4 regions of the Rhizobium sp. NZLR1b genome follow, and region 4 is predicted to be linked to each of the others. Evidence: predicted binding sites of a transcription regulator. Region 4 holds the regulator's gene; each other region holds the start of a gene.
The links. The regulator PhoB, encoded in region 4, activates phosphate uptake and scavenging genes when phosphate is short. The targets are predictions, from matches to a motif close to TGTCATNNANCTGTCAT.
Positions count from the first base shown of each region.

Region 1: phnC (phosphonate ABC transporter ATP-binding protein) is a predicted target of PhoB. The motif match lies at 2,248-2,264, and genes of this name have one in related genera.
Region 2: HJB84_RS04945 (NAD-glutamate dehydrogenase) is a predicted target of PhoB. The motif match lies at 2,068-2,084, and genes of this name have one in related genera.
Region 3: HJB84_RS17615 (DUF1045 domain-containing protein) is a predicted target of PhoB. The motif match lies at 1,511-1,527, and genes of this name have one in related genera.

Region 1 covers NZ_JABDWC010000011.1:113,104-117,322, forward strand. Annotated here, with positions in the region: gene phnE (phosphonate ABC transporter, permease protein PhnE) at 1-278, opposite strand, end outside; gene phnD (phosphonate ABC transporter substrate-binding protein) at 344-1,249, opposite strand; gene phnC (phosphonate ABC transporter ATP-binding protein) at 1,336-2,181, opposite strand; gene HJB84_RS17640 (DapH/DapD/GlmU-related protein) at 2,310-2,927, opposite strand; gene phnL (phosphonate C-P lyase system protein PhnL) at 2,924-3,631, opposite strand; gene phnK (phosphonate C-P lyase system protein PhnK) at 3,712-4,219, opposite strand, start outside.
Region 2 covers NZ_JABDWC010000003.1:92,608-96,826, forward strand. Annotated here, with positions in the region: gene HJB84_RS04945 (NAD-glutamate dehydrogenase) at 1-1,862, opposite strand, end outside; gene pdxY (pyridoxal kinase PdxY) at 2,138-3,013, shown strand; gene HJB84_RS04955 (carbonic anhydrase) at 3,085-3,726, shown strand; gene HJB84_RS04960 (GGDEF domain-containing protein) at 3,837-4,219, shown strand, end outside.
Region 3 covers NZ_JABDWC010000011.1:108,327-112,545, reverse strand. Annotated here, with positions in the region: gene phnE (phosphonate ABC transporter, permease protein PhnE) at 1-124, shown strand, start outside; gene phnE (phosphonate ABC transporter, permease protein PhnE) at 132-1,475, shown strand; gene HJB84_RS17615 (DUF1045 domain-containing protein) at 1,621-2,316, shown strand; gene HJB84_RS17610 (alpha-D-ribose 1-methylphosphonate 5-triphosphate diphosphatase) at 2,330-3,469, shown strand; gene phnN (phosphonate metabolism protein/1,5-bisphosphokinase (PRPP-forming) PhnN) at 3,466-4,062, shown strand; gene HJB84_RS17600 (GrpB family protein) at 4,081-4,219, shown strand, end outside.
Region 4 covers NZ_JABDWC010000007.1:276,009-280,227, reverse strand. Annotated here, with positions in the region: gene pstA (phosphate ABC transporter permease PstA) at 1-101, shown strand, start outside; gene pstB (phosphate ABC transporter ATP-binding protein PstB) at 117-932, shown strand; gene phoU (phosphate signaling complex protein PhoU) at 977-1,690, shown strand; gene phoB (phosphate regulon transcriptional regulator PhoB) at 1,823-2,506, shown strand; gene HJB84_RS13525 (GcrA family cell cycle regulator) at 2,680-3,213, opposite strand; gene HJB84_RS13520 (aspartate aminotransferase family protein) at 3,637-4,219, shown strand, end outside.

The DNA of each region.
Region 1 (4,219 bases), on a different contig from region 4:
CCCTTGTCGTTGACGCTCGCAATGTCGAACAGCGCACGCCAGACATCGTTCCAGTCCCTGGGGATGAGCCAGCTCAGGAAGTCGAAGATATGCGGCAGGCGGTCGAAGAAATGGCCGGCATTGCTCTCGTCGGCGAAGCGGACGGAACTGACGAAGGCCGCAATCAAGATAACCAGGCCGAGGATAGTGTAGAAGCGGCGCTTGGCGACCATCCGCTCCCAGGCGGTGCCGATCTCCTGCGTGCTCTGCATGTGCGGCTGTGTATCGGCAATAGTCATGGACGCCTCGCCCGATCAAAGATAAAGGGCGGCCGTTTCCGGCCGCCCCGCATTCCAGAAACCGATCAGCCGCCGATGGCAGCTTTGCGGACTTCGACGACGGCGTTGTAGAAGTCGTGCTTGACCGGGGCGTAACCCTTGTAGTCGCCGCCTTCGACAGCCGCGAAGCACTTGTGATCCTTCTCCGGCAGAGCCGTGAAGAAGGCTGCAAGCTTCGTCTGCCAGTCCTGGCCGAGGGCGTTGCGAACGACGAGGGGGCCGTTCGGGATCAGCGGCGAACGCCATACTTCAACCAGCTTGTTCGGATCGACGGCGCCCTTGTCGACTTCCTTGCGGAAGGTGCCGGAGGTGTAGCCGTCCTTGAATTCGCCGATGCCCGACGAGTCGTCGACGGCAACGTCGACCTTGCCGTCATAAGCGGCAAGCAGGTTGTTCTCGTGGCCGCCGTTGAACTGCGTCGAGGCGAAGAACTTGTCGTTCGGCATGCCCGTGTCCTTGGGGATCTGCGTCAGCGGCACGAGATAGCCGGAGGTGGAATCTGGATCGGCGTAGCCGAGCCTCTTGCCCTTGGCGTCCTTGATGTTCTTAATGCCGGAGGACTTCAGGGCGAGACCGACCGAGTAGTAACCCGTCGAGCCGTCCTTCTGCTGCGTCGTCAGGATCGGCGTAACAGCTTTCTCGTCCTTGATGTAAATGGCTGCGTAGCCGGAAGCGCCGAGTTCGGCGAAGTCGAGCGTGCCGCCGAGCAGGCCCTGGATAACGCCGTCATAGTCGGCGGCGGGGAACAGCGACACCTTCTCGAAGCCGAATTCCTGCTTCAGGTGGTCGGCAAGGCAGGCATAGTTGCGCAGGCGGTCGGTTTCGTTTTCGCCGCCGAGAATGCCGATGCGGAATTCCTTGAGATCTGCCGCGTTGGCGGCGCCGGCGAGCGCGAAGAGCGCCGTTGCCGCAAAGAGTGCTTTCTTCAACATGTGTCTCTCCTATTGACCGGTGCCCCCGGTCTTCCGTTACGAAGAAGTGTGCCCTTGACGCGGGCGCGCGATCGCGGCCGCCTCGCTCAGAGACCGGCCAGCGCCAGCGGTTGGGCGCCGGCGGATTGATTGTCTGCCCGCTCGGGAGCGATATTGATGGATGTCGAGGTCATCGTTTCGTCGATGCCGGCGCCATCCTTGTCCGTTCCGTAGATTGCCTTCACTGCCTCGGCGGTCAGTTCCGAGGCCTTGCCGTCGAAGACGACGCGGCCGCTGGCCATGCCGACGATGCGCTCACAATAGTTGCGGGCGGTGTCGAGCGTGTGAAGGTTGGTGATGACGGTGATGCCCTCGCGCTCGTTGATATCGCGCAGCGCATCCATGACGATCTTGGCATTCAGCGGATCGAGCGAGGCGATCGGCTCGTCGGCGAGAACCATCTTCGGGTTCTGCATCAGCGCTCGCGCAATCGCCACGCGCTGCTGCTGGCCGCCGGAAAGCGTGCCGGATGCCTGCAACGCCGTCTGCTCGATGCCGAGGCGTTCGAGCGCAGCGATGGCATGCACACGTTCCTCGCGGGTGAAGATGTTGAGCAGGCTCAGAAGCGTCGAGCGGTGGTTGAGGCGGCCGAGCATGACATTGGTCAGAACGTCGAGGCGCGGCACCAGGTTGAACTGCTGGAAGATCATCGCGCAATCGCGTTGCCAGTTGCGCAACGCCCGGCCGCGAAGCCCGGAGACCTCGACGCCGGCGAAATGAATGGAGCCGGAGCTCGGTTCCTGCAGCCGGTTGATCATGCGCAAGAGCGTCGACTTGCCGGCGCCGGATCGGCCGATGATGCCGACCATCTGGCCCTGAGGAATGTCGAGCGTGACGGAATCGACGGCGAGCTTTTTTCCGAAACGACGTGTGACATTCTTCAGCTCGAACATCATGCTTTCCCTTTGCACTCCAGGCCTTGGTCAGCATCGCATTAGTCCCGCTTGATGAACCTCCCATGTCATATTTGTGTAAGTCCTGTCACATATCCCCGCGCTTGTTGCGCATCTATATCGGCGGTTTAACCACCGTAGCGGAACAGGAAATCTTCCGCGCTCAGGTTGCGGAAATCCTGCAGCGCCTGGCGCAGCCGGTCGTGCTCCCAATCCCACCAGGAAAGCCTGTCCATCCGTTCGCCGATCTCTCTTGGAAAGCGTTCGCGGATTGGTTTGGCCGGCACGCCGCCGACGATCGCGTAGGGAGCGACATCCTTCGATACCACCGCACCGGCGCCGATCACCGCGCCGTTGCCGACGGTGACGCCGGGCAGGATGGTCGCCCCATGGCCGATCCAGACATCGTTGCCGATCGTCACGCGGTTTGCCCGCCGCCAGGCGAAGAAATCGGTTTCCATGTCGCCGTCCGGCCAGTAGTCGGCGGCACGATAGGTGAAATGATGCAGCGTCGCCCGCCAGGTCGGATGATTGGTGGCGTTGATGCGCACGGCGGCGGCAATATTGACGAACTTGCCGATCGTTGCGCACCAGACTGAGCCATCCTGCATGATGTAGGAATAGTCGCCGAACGTGGCCTCGCTGATGCGGCAGCGCTCGGAGACCTCCGTATAGCGCCCGAAGGTGGAATCGCTGACGGATGCCGTCTCATGCACATAGGGCTCGATGCCAAGCTTGCGGCTCATGCGGCGATCTTTCCAGGCGAGAACAGCTGGACGTCGAGGATGCGGTCGGCGACCGCCTCGCGCACTTCCTCGTCGTGGAAAATGCCGAGAAGCGCGACACCCGCCTTCTTCTTCTCCTCGATCATGCCGACGACGACGGCACGGTTTTTGGCATCGAGCGAGGCTGTGGGTTCGTCGAGAAGCAGGATCGTGTGCTCGGTGATGAAGCCGCGGGCGATGTTGACGCGCTGCTGCTCGCCGCCGGAGAAGGTGGCGGGTGGAAGTTGCCAGAGCGCTTCCGGCAGGTTGAGCCTGGCAAGCAGGGCGCCCGCCTTTTCCCGTGCCGTGGCGGCGTCTTCGCCGCGCTCCACAAGCGGTTCGGCAACCACATCGACCGCCGCGACGCGCGGTACTGTGCGCAGGAACTGGCTGACATAGCCGAGCGTGTGGCGCCGCACGTTGAGCACGGTGCGCGGATCGGCGGCGGCGAGGTCGACGATGCGCCCGTCGTGGCGTATGAGGATCTGGCCAGTGTCGACGGCATAATTGCCGTAGATCATCTTGAGCAGCGAGCTCTTGCCGACGCCCGATGGGCCGCCGAGCACGACGCATTCGCCTGAGGCGACCGAGAAGGCGACATTGGAAACGACGGGCAGCCTGATGCCGTCGCGCAGGTGCATGGTGAAGCTTTTCGAGACTTCGGAAACGACGAGGGGCGTTGGCATGATGTCTTCTTTCCTGGTTTCGGATTTACAGCGCCGGGCCCTGAAAAGACGCGCAAGGACGCTGTAAAGTCTTGAATTGCTCAGACCTGCAGGATCGAGGAGACGAGCAGTTGCGTGTAGGGTTCGCGCGGGTCGTCGAGCACCCGGTCGGTGAGCCCGTGTTCGATGACGTAGCCGTCCTTCATCACCATCATCCGGTGTGAGAGCAGGCGGGCGACGGCGAGATCGTGGGTGACGATGATCGCCGACAGGCCGAGATCGTTAACGAGGCCGCGCACCAGATCGAGCAGGCGTGCCTGCACCGAGACGTCGAGGCCGCCCGTGGGTTCGTCCATGAAGACGAGGCGCGGGCCGGTGACGAGGTTGCGGGCGATCTGCAGGCGCTGGCGCATGCCGCCGGAAAAGGCGCGCGGCTGGTCGTCGATGCGGTCGGCGTCGATCTCGACGCGCTCCAGCCAATCGATCGCCGAAGCGCGGATCGTGCCATAGTGCCGGTCGCCGATCGCCATCAGCCGTTCGCCGACATTGGCGCCGGCGGAGACGGTCATGCGCAGGCCGTCGGCCGGATTCTGGTGCACGAAGCCCCAG
Region 2 (4,219 bases), on a different contig from region 4:
TCTTCGAGGGCAGCGCCGTAGCGCTGCAGGTCTATGTCGCCACCATTGCGGGCCTCGAGCTCCATATCGTGCAGCACGACGAGTTTCGTTTCTCCATCGGCGGCCGGCACCCCAATGTCGAAGGTGCGTTCGCTGACGACATTGAAGCCGAGATTTTCCAGAAGCGGTACGCGGCGCGACAGCGCCAGCTGGCCGCCGGCGTGGAAGATTTTCAGCGAGAGGATGCGGCCCCGTTCTTCCGGACGATGGTAGAACTGGATGCGAAGCGGCTCGCCAGCGGCGCAGGCGCCGATATCGGCGAGGTCGGCAACGGTTTCCTCCGGAGTGAAGGAATCCTGGAAGGCCTGGTCGACCGATATCTTCGGCGCCTTGGCCCCGGCCAGCGCCTCGAAACGGTCGTCCCAACGGGCGGTGATTTCGCGGATCACCTGCTCGAGCTTTGCCTGCGGAATACGCGGCGTCTTGCCGCCGGAGCGGCCGATGATGAAATGCACGCGCGCCACGCCGCCTTCCGGGAAAGCCGGATAATAGGCGGAGACACGACCGTCATAGACAGTCTTCAGATAGGTGCCGATCCGCTCGCGGACGATCGAGTCGTATTCCTCGCGCGGCACGTAGATGATCACCGAGACGAAGCGGTCGAAATGGTCGATGCGCGGCAGGACGCGCACGCGCGGACGGTCGGCCAAGTCATTGATCTGTTCGGCAAAATTTGCAAGCAACGTGGTGTCGATCTGGAAAAGGTCGTCGCGCGGATAAGATTCCAGCGTGTTGTCGAGCATGCGGCCGGAATGGCTCATCGGGTCGAAGCCGAAATGCTCCTTCACCTTTTCGATCTTGGAACGCAGCAGCGGGATTTCAGAGGCGAGCGAGGTATAGGCCGTCGAAGTGAAGAGCCCGACGATGCGCAGTTCGCCGGTGACGTTGCCCGCAGCGTCGAAACGTTTGACGCCGACATAATCCATATAGGCCCGGCGATGGACGATCGATTTCACATTTGCCTTGGTGACGATGAGGAAATCGGGGCCGTCGAGGAAGGCCAGGATCTCAGGCGTCGTCGTCACGGCGTCCTTGCCGGTGCGCAACACCAGCACATCCGGGTTGGAGAGCATTCCGAGGCCAGCACCCTTGTCGCGTTCGACCCTGGCATCGGAACCTTTGCCGGAATAGACATATTCACGCATCCCGAGGAAAGTGAAATTCTCATCGCGCAGCCATGTCAGGAAGGCGATGGCCTCATCGCGATCAGCCTTCTTCCGGGTGGTGCCGTTGGCTGAGAGCTCGGCGATCACCCCGTCGATCTTGGAAAGCATCGGCTTCCAGTCGGACACCGACAGGCGGACCTGCTCGAGCACGGTTTCGACACGTTTGACGAGATCTGCGGCCTGGGCGGAGTTGAGCGGCGCAATGTGGAGCTGGATATGGCTGACGCGGTTGGCCGGGTCGCTCGGATGATCGGCGGAATAAATCGCCGGCGCCTTACCCTTTTCCATGATCAGGATGGGATGCACCGCCATGAACAGGTCGCGATAGGTGCTCGTCACTTCACCCATGACCGATTCAAACAGAAAAGGCATGTTCCGGTCGGTGACCGATAGCACCGAAACGGCAATGCCATCTGGCGTCACATCGGCAATGGTGTCGATGCTGACACGAGGCGCCTTGCCATTCCAGGCGGCAAGTTCCTTTGCCGAATGCACGGCGGAGAGCGCCAGCATCTCAGGCGTATAGAGTTCAAGATCGTCATTGCTGGCCCGGCCGAAGAGTATTTCCGGATCGAGATGTGCCTCGCCCGTCGCCTTGGCGATCTTGCGTGCGCTTTCGATCTGCTTTTCCCGTTTCGGATTGTTTCTGGCAGCCATGGATCGCCTCCCGCAATGGACTGATTTTCTGCAAGCTAACAGAAGATTCTTCGAAAAAATCTCTAAAATGGAGGCCCGAACGATTGTCTTGATGCTTTTTTGACCCTCAAAATAGGAAATGAAGAGGGATTTTTTCGCTTTCCTGGCCAAAACGAACGGGGAAGCCTCTTTTTAGTTTTCGTTTCGCCTACATTTCCATGCCCACGTGAAGAATGGTTGACAGCGCGCCGTCAAAAAGATCATCAAAACGCGATCATCATTCGGACCTCGGTATCATGTCGGAAAATGCAGCGAGCGCAGTCATTGTCATCTCCAGTCATGTGGTGCGCGGTTCGGTCGGCAACCGGGCGGCGGTCTTTGCACTGGAGACGCTTGGTCATCCTGTCTGGGCGCTGCCGACCATCGTGCTTCCCTGGCATCCCGGCCACGGCCGCTCGACGCGGCTGACATTTGCGGAAGCGGATTTCGACGCGGCGATCGACGATCTAATCCGCGCGCCCTGGATCGGCGAAGTCAGGGCGGTGCTTTCGGGCTATTTCGGCAATGCCGCCCAGGCGCGTTCCGTCGCCCGGCTGATCGCTGCGCTCCGGCAAGATAATCAGGAACTGCTTTATGTCTGCGATCCCGTCATGGGCGATCTCGGCGGCCTCTACGTGCCGGAAGCGACCGCAGAGGCTATTCGCGATCATCTCATCCCGCTCGCCTCGCTGGCGACGCCGAACCGCTACGAACTTGCATGGCTTTCGGGGGCAGCGCTTGAAGACAACAGCGCGATCATGGAGGCGGCGCTGGCGCTCGGACCATCTCGCATGCTCGTCACCTCGGCCGTGCCGATGATGGCGGGCGGTACCGGCAATCTCTATCTTTCCGGCCGTCACGCGCTTCTTGCCGAGCACCGCGTCGTCGAAAATCCGCCGAATGGGCTCGGCGACCTGCTTGCTGCCGTCTTCCTGTCGCGCCTGCTTTCCGGCCTCGAGGACGAAAAAGCGCTTCAGCTTGCCACCGCCAGCGTCTTCGAGGTGCTTGCGCGCGCCGTCAAGCGCGGCAGCAACGAATTGATGTTGGCAAGCGATGCTTCCAGCCTTTCGACGCCGATGGCCATGGTGCAGATGCGCCGGCTCGTGCATCCGGCGCAGCGGCGGAAAAAATGACACATCGGCCAATGCGTTCATTTTGCAGTGCAGCAGTTGATCTTGTCTTCCGCGCGCGCTAATCCAGAAGCATGCAGCGTTTTCCAAATCCTCTTCTGGACGGCTATCGCAACTTTATGAGCGGACGCTATGCCGACGCCCGCGACAGGTATCGGCAGCTTGCCGAAAACGGTCAGAGTCCCCATACGCTGGTCATTGCCTGTTCGGATTCACGTGCGGCACCGGAGCTGATCTTCGATGCCGGCCCGGGCGAGCTCTTCGTCATTCGCAACGTTGCCAACATGGTGCCGCCTTACGAGCCGGACGGTCACTTCCATTCGACGTCGGCCGCGCTCGAATTTGCAGTGCAGGCGCTGAAGGTCTCGGATATCGTCGTGATGGGCCATGGCCGCTGCGGCGGCATCCGTGCAGCGCTCGATCCGAATGCCGAGCCGCTGTCGCCCGGCGATTTCATCGGCCGCTGGATGTCGCTGGTCAAGCCCGCCGCGGAGCAGATCCAGAGCAACGATGTGATGACGGCGGCCGAGCGGCAGACGGCGCTGGAGCGTGTCTCGATCCGCAATTCGATCGACAATCTCAGAAGCTTTCCCGACATCAAGGCGCTCGAGGAAGCAGGAAAAATGCACCTCCATGGCGCATGGTTCGATATCTCCACAGGCGAACTCTGGGTGATGGATGCTGAGACACGTGACTTCATTCGTCCAGAAATCTAGGGCCAGAAATCTAGGGATCCGCCGCTTTATCAGTTTATTAAGAATTGCTGCTAAGATTGCCGTCAATTGGTCGCGCACGACCGACGTTTTGATCACCGTGGCGATTGGCGATGAAGTTCGAAACCATCAAAAGGGTTATCCTGGCCGCCATCATGCTGCCCTTCGTCTTCATGCTCATTGAAGGCGTCGTCGTCATAAGGTCTTCGCTCAGACAATACAGGGATCTCGAAAAGGACAGGCAGTTCGCCGACGTGCTTGCCCGCGGCGGGTCGATCGCCGCCACGGAGATCCTCAGTGAAATTGGCGCCACCCGCCTCTACCTCGCACGTCCCAACAACGCGACTGCCGCCGACATGCAGCGAAGCCGGGTGACGCTCGATCGCGAGCGCTTGGCCTTCTATGCCACACTGCCCTCCCGCGATGCGCTCGACCCAGGGCTGGCCGGCGAATTATCGATTCTCAGCCTTGCCTATAGCCGCATCGTTGCCGCCCG
Region 3 (4,219 bases), on a different contig from region 4:
CTTCGGCGCCAAGACGATGGCGCTCGTTCTGCTGCTGTTCGTGACGATCGTCGCCGTCGACCAATTCTCCGCATGGCTGCGCCGCCGCCTCGTCGGCGAGCACGCCTTCCTTCTGCAACATTGAGGCCGCCATGACGGTGATCGACGCAAACCGCATGCATGAGATAGAAACGCGCTATCCGGAATATTTCCACCGGTCGTTCCGCCAGCGTTTCGGCGGGCTGATGATCCTGATCGCGACGCTGCTCTATGGCCTCTATGCCGTCTGGTTCTTCGACCTGCCTAAGCTTTTCGCCGAAGCCCATTGGGAGCGCGTCGGCATCTATCTCAGCCAATGGGTGAGCTACGACGTTCAGCCGGAATTCCGCATCGGGGATGACGGTTCGATCGATATCCGCTATCCACGCTTCTCGCCTCTCGGCGACAATCCGCATCCGGACTGGTTGGTCAACAATCCCGATGGCAGCATCACGGTTTCGATCAGCGGCACCAGCCGCACCGTCACCGTCTCGAAGAGCGAGACGATCGTCACCGCGCATGGCATCAGCGTTCCCGTCGAGGTTTCGAGCGGTGCGCCGAAAGTTGTCGGGCCGGTGCCCGGCTGGATGACCGTCTATGACGACAATGTGCTCGCCGATCTCGGCTTTGCCGGCGACGTCAGCATTTCCGTCGACCGGGTGAAGATCCGCAAGCGTTTCATCGGCTGGGCGAATTTCATCTTCGACACGCAATCGTCCTTCTTCGACAAGCCGGTCGGCGAGGTCGTCAGTCTCATCGTTTCCGGCCCGCGCATCAAGCCCGACCAGTCCAACCTGGCGCTCGCCTTCGACGACATTTGGAACAACAGCGAATGGCAGCACGGCGATGTCTGGACCAAGCTTTTCCAGACGATCGTCATGGCATTCCTCGGAACGCTGCTCGGCTCGCTCACAGCCTTCCCGCTGGCCTTCCTGGCGGCGCGCAACATCACGCCGAACCGGCTGCTCAATCAGATCCTGAAGCGCTTTTTCGATTTCCTGCGCTCGGTCGACATGCTGATCTGGGCGCTGTTCCTGACGCGCGCCTTCGGGCCTGGCCCGCTTGCCGGCAGCGGCGCGATCTTCCTCACCGAGACCGGCACGCTCGGCAAGCTCTATTCCGAAGGGCTGGAGAATATCGACAACAAGCCACGGGAAGGCATCAAATCGACCGGCGCTCAGACCGTGCTCGTCCATCGTTACGGCATTATGCCGCAGATCGTTCCCGTCATCGTCAGCCAGACGCTCTACCAATGGGAATCGAACGTGCGCGGCGCGACCATCATCGGCGCCGTCGGCGCGGGCGGCATCGGCCTCAAATTGTGGGAGGCCATGCGCACCAACGCCAACTGGGAAAACGTCGCCTACATGGTCATCCTGATCCTGATCGTCGTGTTCATTTTCGACGCCGCCTCGAACGCGCTGCGCCACCGGCTGATGGGCACGAAAACCCACTGATATATCCGCTCCAAAGGCCGTGGCGGCGCTGCCGCCATCATCATTCTGTCACGGAAATCTTTTAGCCGGGAGCCTGCTTGCGGTTCGCCGCCAAATCACTGCACATTGCGCTCCCCCGTTTCGATGATCCTCAGGATAAAAGCCCTTGCGCTATGCTCTCTATTTCTCGCCGCCGAAGGACGATCCCCTGACCGGCGAGGCGTCGCTCTGGCTCGGCCGCGATGCGTTCACCGGCGAGACCTATTCTGCGTCAGAACATGAGAGACTGGGTGCGGCGGAGCAGTTCGAGCTGACCGCGGATCCTCGCCGCTACGGCTTTCACGCGACGATGAAGGCGCCGTTTTCGCTCGCCGCCTGGGTCACCGAGAAGGATCTCATGGCCGTTGCCGAGGATTTTGCCGCGCGCACTGAAGCTTTCGAGATTCCTGAACTCGTGCTGGGCCAGCTCGGTCGTTTTTTTGCCCTCGTTCCCGGTTCTCTTCATCAACCTCTTCAGGATTTCGCCGCGAAGGTGGTAAGGTCCTTCGAACCGTTCCGCGCAACGCTTTCCGAGGCCGATATGGCGCGGCGCAACCCGGAGAAGCTCAGCGACAGCCAGCGCACCCATCTGCAGCGCTGGGGTTATCCTTATGTGATGGAGGATTTCGGCTTCCACATGACACTCACCGGCCAGGTGCCCGAGACACGCGCCGCAGTGATGAAAGCGATCCTGACCGAGCGTTTTGCCGATTTCACCGGTCGGCCGCTTACGATTTCGGGCCTTGCCGTCTTCACCGAAGAAACGCGCGGCGCCCCGTTTAAAGTTCATTCCTGGCTGCCGCTTGCCGGCGCCAAAAGCTGAAAGACCAGACGAGATGAGCAAAGAGACCGTGTTTTCCAACGCCCGCATCGTTCTTGAGGATGACATCCTCTCCGGATCGATTCTCATTCGCGACGGCAAGATCGCCGACATTTCCGAAGGCAACTCGGTAGCCGGCGAAGATTTCGAGGGCGACTACGTCATTCCCGGCCTCGTCGAGCTGCATACCGATCATCTTGAAGGCCATTATCAGCCGCGTCCCGGCATTCGCTGGAACAAGACCGCCGCAATCCAGGCGCATGATGCCCAGATCGTCACTTCAGGCATCACCACGGTGTTCGACTGCCTGCGCATGGGCGCGGACGAGGACGGCGGCTTCGAACATGGCGAGATGCGCGAGATGGCCGACGCCATCCAGTCGGCGGAGAAGGAAGGCCGGCTGCGCGCCGAGCACCTGATCCACCTGCGCTGCGAGGTCTCGGCCGACAATGTGCTCGAACATTTCGCCGATTTCGAAAACGATCGGCATGTGCGGCTGGTCTCGCTGATGGATCATGCGCCCGGCCAGCGTCAATTCCAGACGATGGATCAATATATCTTCTACTATCAGAAGAAGCGCGGCCTGAGCGACGAGGTCTTCGCGCGTTTCGTCGCTAAGCGCCAGGCGGAATCGGCGCGCAACTCGACGCCGCATCGCAACGCCATCGCCAAGGTCTGCGCCGAACGCGGCATCACCGTGGCAAGCCACGACGACGCGACGCTCTCCCATGTCGGCGAGGCGATCGACAACGGCGTGCGGCTTGCCGAATTCCCGACCAGCTTCGACGCAGCCCGCGCCTCGCACGGTCACGGCATGAGCGTGCTGATGGGCGCGCCGAACATCGTGCGCGGCAAATCCCATTCCGGCAATATCGCTGCCCGCGACCTTGCCGAGATGGGCGTGCTCGACGTGCTTTCCTCCGATTACGTGCCGCTCAGCCTGCTGCATGCACCCTTCATCCTCGCCGATGAAGTCGAGAGCATTGCCCTGCCGAAGGCGATCGCCATGGTGACGTCGACGCCCGCCCGCACCGTCAGCCTCGACGATCGCGGCCGGATCGCCACCGGACTGCGCGCCGATCTCGTCCGCGTCCACCGTTCGCATGGCGTGCCGGTGACACGCTCCGTCTGGCGCCAGGGACGCCGTGTCGCATGAGCCCTTACGAACCCCATCCAGGAGCCGGAGCCGAGCGCGGCATCATGGTCGTCGTCGTCGGGCCGAGCGGCGCCGGCAAGGACACGCTGATGAACCTCGCCGCGCGGCATTTCGCCGGCCGCGCCGACGTACATTTCACCCGCCGCGTCATCACCCGCCACCGCGACGCCGGCGGCGAAGACCATCTTTCCGTCTCCCTCGAAGGGTTTGCCGCGATGGAGCAGTCGGGCTCCTTCGCCGTCTGGTGGGAGGCGCATGGCTTGAAATATGGTATTCCGGCCGAGGTCTCGGTGGCATTGTCGCGCGGCCATGTCGTTGTCGCCAACGGCTCGCGCTCGGCGCTTCACCGTTTCCAGGCGGCTTTCCCGCGGCTCAAGGTGATCAACGTCACCGCTCGCCCGGAAGTGCTCGCGAGCCGGCTGGAGGCGCGCGGGCGCGAGACGCATGAGGATATCATGGCGCGGCTTGCCCGCGGGCCGCTGACGGTGCGCGGCGACTACGACGTGGCGGAGCTCGACAATAGCGGCTCGCTCGAAGAGGCCAAGCAGAAGATGGTCACGATCCTCGACGGGCTGCTCGCCGAGATTCACTGACCGAGATCGGAAGGAAGCATGCGCGCCATCAAAGTGGTCGACTACGATCCCTCCTGGCCGCTGCTGTTTGCCCAAATCAGTAGTGAAGTCTCTATTTTGCTCAGTGATTCCGTGCTGTCCATCGATCATATCGGCAGTACGTCTGTGCCTGGTCTGG
Region 4 (4,219 bases):
TCGAGCGGACTTCGGGTGCCATCATCGTCCTGCTCCTGTTCCTGATCGTCATGAACATGGGCGCCATCCTCTTGCGTCGTCGCTTCGAGCGCCGCTGGTAAACGGAGTTACACATCATGAACATGTTGACGGAAGCTGCAGTTGAAAAAGCGCTGGATCAGAAGATGAGCAACGTCCCTTATAAGATGATCGGCAAGGATGTCTCGGTTTACTATGGCGAGAAGCGCGCGCTTTTCGATGTGAACCTGAACATCCGCGAAAACACCGTAACCGCGCTGATCGGCCCGTCCGGCTGCGGCAAGTCGACCTTCCTGCGGAGCCTAAACCGCATGAACGACACGATCGACGGCTGCCGGGTCACCGGCAAGATCACGCTTGATACCGACGATATCTATGATCCCGATATCGACGTCGTCGAACTTCGCGCCCGCGTCGGCATGGTCTTCCAGAAGCCGAACCCGTTCCCGAAGACGATCTATGAAAACGTCTCCTACGGCCCGCGCATCCATGGCCTTGCCAAGTCGAAGGCCGATCTCGACCAGATCGTCGAGACCAGCCTGCAGCGTGCCGGCCTCTGGAACGAGGTCAAGGACCGCGTGCATGAATCCGGCACCGGCCTGTCCGGCGGTCAGCAGCAGCGCCTCTGCATTGCCCGCGCCGTCGCCGTCAGCCCTGAAGTCATCCTGATGGACGAGCCCTGCTCGGCGCTCGACCCGATCGCCACCGCCAAGGTCGAGGAACTGATCCACGAACTGCGCGAGAACTACACGATCGTCATCGTCACCCACTCCATGCAGCAGGCCGCGCGCGTCTCGCAGCGCACCGCCATGTTCCACCTCGGCAATCTCGTCGAGGAGAACGACACCGACAAGATGTTCACCAATCCCGACGATCCGCGCACCCAGGACTACATCATGGGTCGCTTCGGTTGATTTTGGCGACACCAAGCCTTCCCGTTATTCGAGGATAAAGCCCCATGGCATCGACACATATTTTTTCTGCCTATGATGATGATCTGAAGTTCCTGTCCAGGCGGATTTCCGAAATGGGCGGCCTGGCCGAGCAGATGGTCAGCGAGGCCGTCCGGGCGCTCGTCAACGGCGATACCGCGCTGGCGCAGAAGGTCATCTCCGACGATGTGATCCTCGATCACGCCGAGCGAGAAATCGGCGACAAGGCGATCGTTACCATCGCCCGCCGTCAACCGATGGCCTCGGACCTGCGCGAAATCATGGGTTCGATCCGCATCGCCGCCGATCTCGAACGCGTCGGCGACCTCGGCAAGAACACCGCCAAGCGCGTCATCGCCGTGCAGAGCACCGGCGTTCCGCGCAAGCTCGCCCGCGGTCTCGAGCATCTGTCCGAGCTGGCGCTCGTCCAGCTCAAGGAAGTGCTCGACGTCTACACGACGCGCTCCGCCGACAAGGCCAATGCGATCCGTGAACGCGACAACGAGATCGACGCGATGTACACCTCGCTGTTCCGCGAGCTGCTGACCTACATGATGGAAGATCCGCGCAACATCACCAGCTGCACGCATCTGCTCTTCTGCGCCAAGAACATCGAGCGCATCGGCGACCACGCCACCAACATCGCCGAGACGATCTACTACATGGCGACCGGCGCACAGCCGGAAGGTGACCGTCCGAAAGACGACAGCGCCAACACCGTCGGCGCGGTCACGGAATAAAGCCCATACTAGCCGTTGCGTGCGCGCCCATCCGGGCGCGCAAAGAGGTCGCAGCCACCTTTCTGAATTTGCGCAGGATGCATTGCTTAAATCACCCCGGTTTAAGGAACATGCGCGAGGAGACCGACAGGCATGATCCCGAGAGTTGCAGTTGTTGAAGACGAGGAAGCCTTGAGCGTGCTTCTTCGCTACAATCTCGAAGCGGAAGGCTTCGAGGTCGATACTATCCTTCGTGGCGACGAAGCCGAAATCAGGCTTCAGGAGCGCACGCCCGACCTGCTCATCCTCGATTGGATGCTGCCCGGCGTCTCCGGCATCGAACTCTGCCGGCGCCTGCGCATGCGGCCGGAAACCGAACGTCTGCCGATCATCATGCTGACGGCGCGCGGCGAAGAGAGCGAGCGCGTCCGCGGACTGTCGACCGGGGCCGACGATTACGTCGTCAAGCCGTTCTCGACCCCGGAGCTCGTTGCCCGCGTCAAGGCGATGCTACGCCGCGCCCGTCCCGAGGTGCTGTCGACGGTGCTGAAATGCGGCGATATCGAACTCGACCGCGAAACCCATCGCGTCCATCGCAAAAGCCGCGAAGTCCGCCTCGGCCCCACCGAATTCCGCCTGCTGGAATTCCTGATGTCGTCGCCGAGCCGGGTCTTCTCCCGCTCGCAGCTTCTCGACGGCGTCTGGGGCCACGATATCTATGTCGACGAACGCACCGTCGACGTCCATGTCGGCCGCCTGCGCAAGGCGCTGAACTTCTCCAACATGCAAGACGTCATCCGCACCGTCCGCGGCGCCGGCTATTCGATGGAAGCCTGAGGGGTTTCCGATAAAGTCGAGCAAGCTCTGCCCCTCACCCTAACCCGACCGGGGTCGAGCCACTCGTCTCGACCCCGGTGCCGGCAGGCGGATGAGGGGCAGCCACACCCAACGTACTCACATAAAAAAACGGGCCTTCCAGCCCGTTTTTGCATGTCGACAATGTCACCCGTTCAGCTCGCCCGCGCTGCCGCCCGGCGGCGTTCGTTGACGGGCTGGTAGGCGAGTTTCTGGTGATAGCCGCAATAGGGTGAATTGTCGGGGGACTCGCAGCCGCAGAAGTGGAAGTCATCCTTCAGCGGATCGCCGACCGGCCACTTGCAAGTGCGTTCGGTCAGTTCCGTCAGGCCGAGGCGGCGGGAGATCGGCACGACCACGCTGCCTTTCGGCACGTATTCCATTTCCTCGACCGTTTCGATCTCGATCTCTTCCTTCAGCATCGTTGCGCCCTGCTGGCGGGTAACGGTGCGGGTGGTGATCCGAGAGGCGAAGTTCGGCGCGCGCGGCGCCGATGTATTGCGTTTCGGCGTTCGGGCCGTGGCGGCCGTGCCGCCGGCCTTGGCGCGGCCCGGAAGGCTCAGGCGGTGCACCTTGCCGATTACAGCGTTTCTGCTGACACCGCCAAGTTGCGCCGCGATCTGGCTGGCGCTCAGTCCTTCGGCCCAAAGCTTCTTGAGTTTCTCGACCCGCTCGTCTGTCCAGTTCATGCCCTGTCTCCACCTTCTGCGTTGGTGATGGCAGAATCCCTCACCGTTGCCTCGGAAGCTCCGAAACAAGAAACGCTTGATCAATTTTGGTGACTAGTTCCGCCGCATGCAGTCTAGTAATTGAACTTTAACCTAGTGTGAGCGTGACTCCGTGACAAGAGTCGCATGAATCCGGATGAATCGAATTCGGAGTTTTCCCCAACTTGCTGCCCCAGCGTGTCATTTCTGCAATAAAGCCTGTTGAAGGTCGAAAACACCGCTGTACAACCTTGCTGCATGCGCTAAGGGCGCAGTTTTGTTGACATTGCAGCGCGAAAAGGAAATAGTACCGCTGGCCGCCGCAAGGCGGCATTTTTAATTTTTCGGGCCTGGTTTTCTTAGCCGGAGTCCGTTGCTTGATAACTCTGATCGGGAGACCGCGCCATGGCTGAAGCCGCGCCGCTTTATGACACCTACTCTCGTGCCCCGCTGCGGTTCGAGCGAGGCGAGGGCGTGTGGCTGATCACCGAAAGCGGCGAACGTTATCTCGATTTCGGCGCCGGTGTTGCCGTCACCTCGGTCGGCCACGGCAATCCGCATGTGGTCGGCGCGCTGAAGGAGCAGGCCGACAAGGTCTGGCACCTCTCCAACATCTATGAGATCCCCGGCCAGGAGCGTTTGGCCAAACGGCTGACCGACGCCACCTTCGCCGACAAGGTGTTCTTCACCAATTCGGGTGCTGAAGCGCTCGAATGCGCGATCAAGACGGCGCGCCGTTATCAGTTTTCCAACGGCCATCCCGAGCGCTTCCATATCATCACCTTCGAGGGCGCCTTCCATGGGCGGACGCTCGCGACAATCGCCGCCGGTGGCCAGGAGAAATATCTCGAAGGCTTCGGCCCCAAGGCGCCGGGTTTCGATCAGGTGGCGTTCGGCGACATCGAAGCGGTCCGCGCCGCGATCACCGATGCGACGGCGGCAATCCTCATCGAGCCGGTGCAGGGCGAGGGCGGCGTGCGTCCTGCCA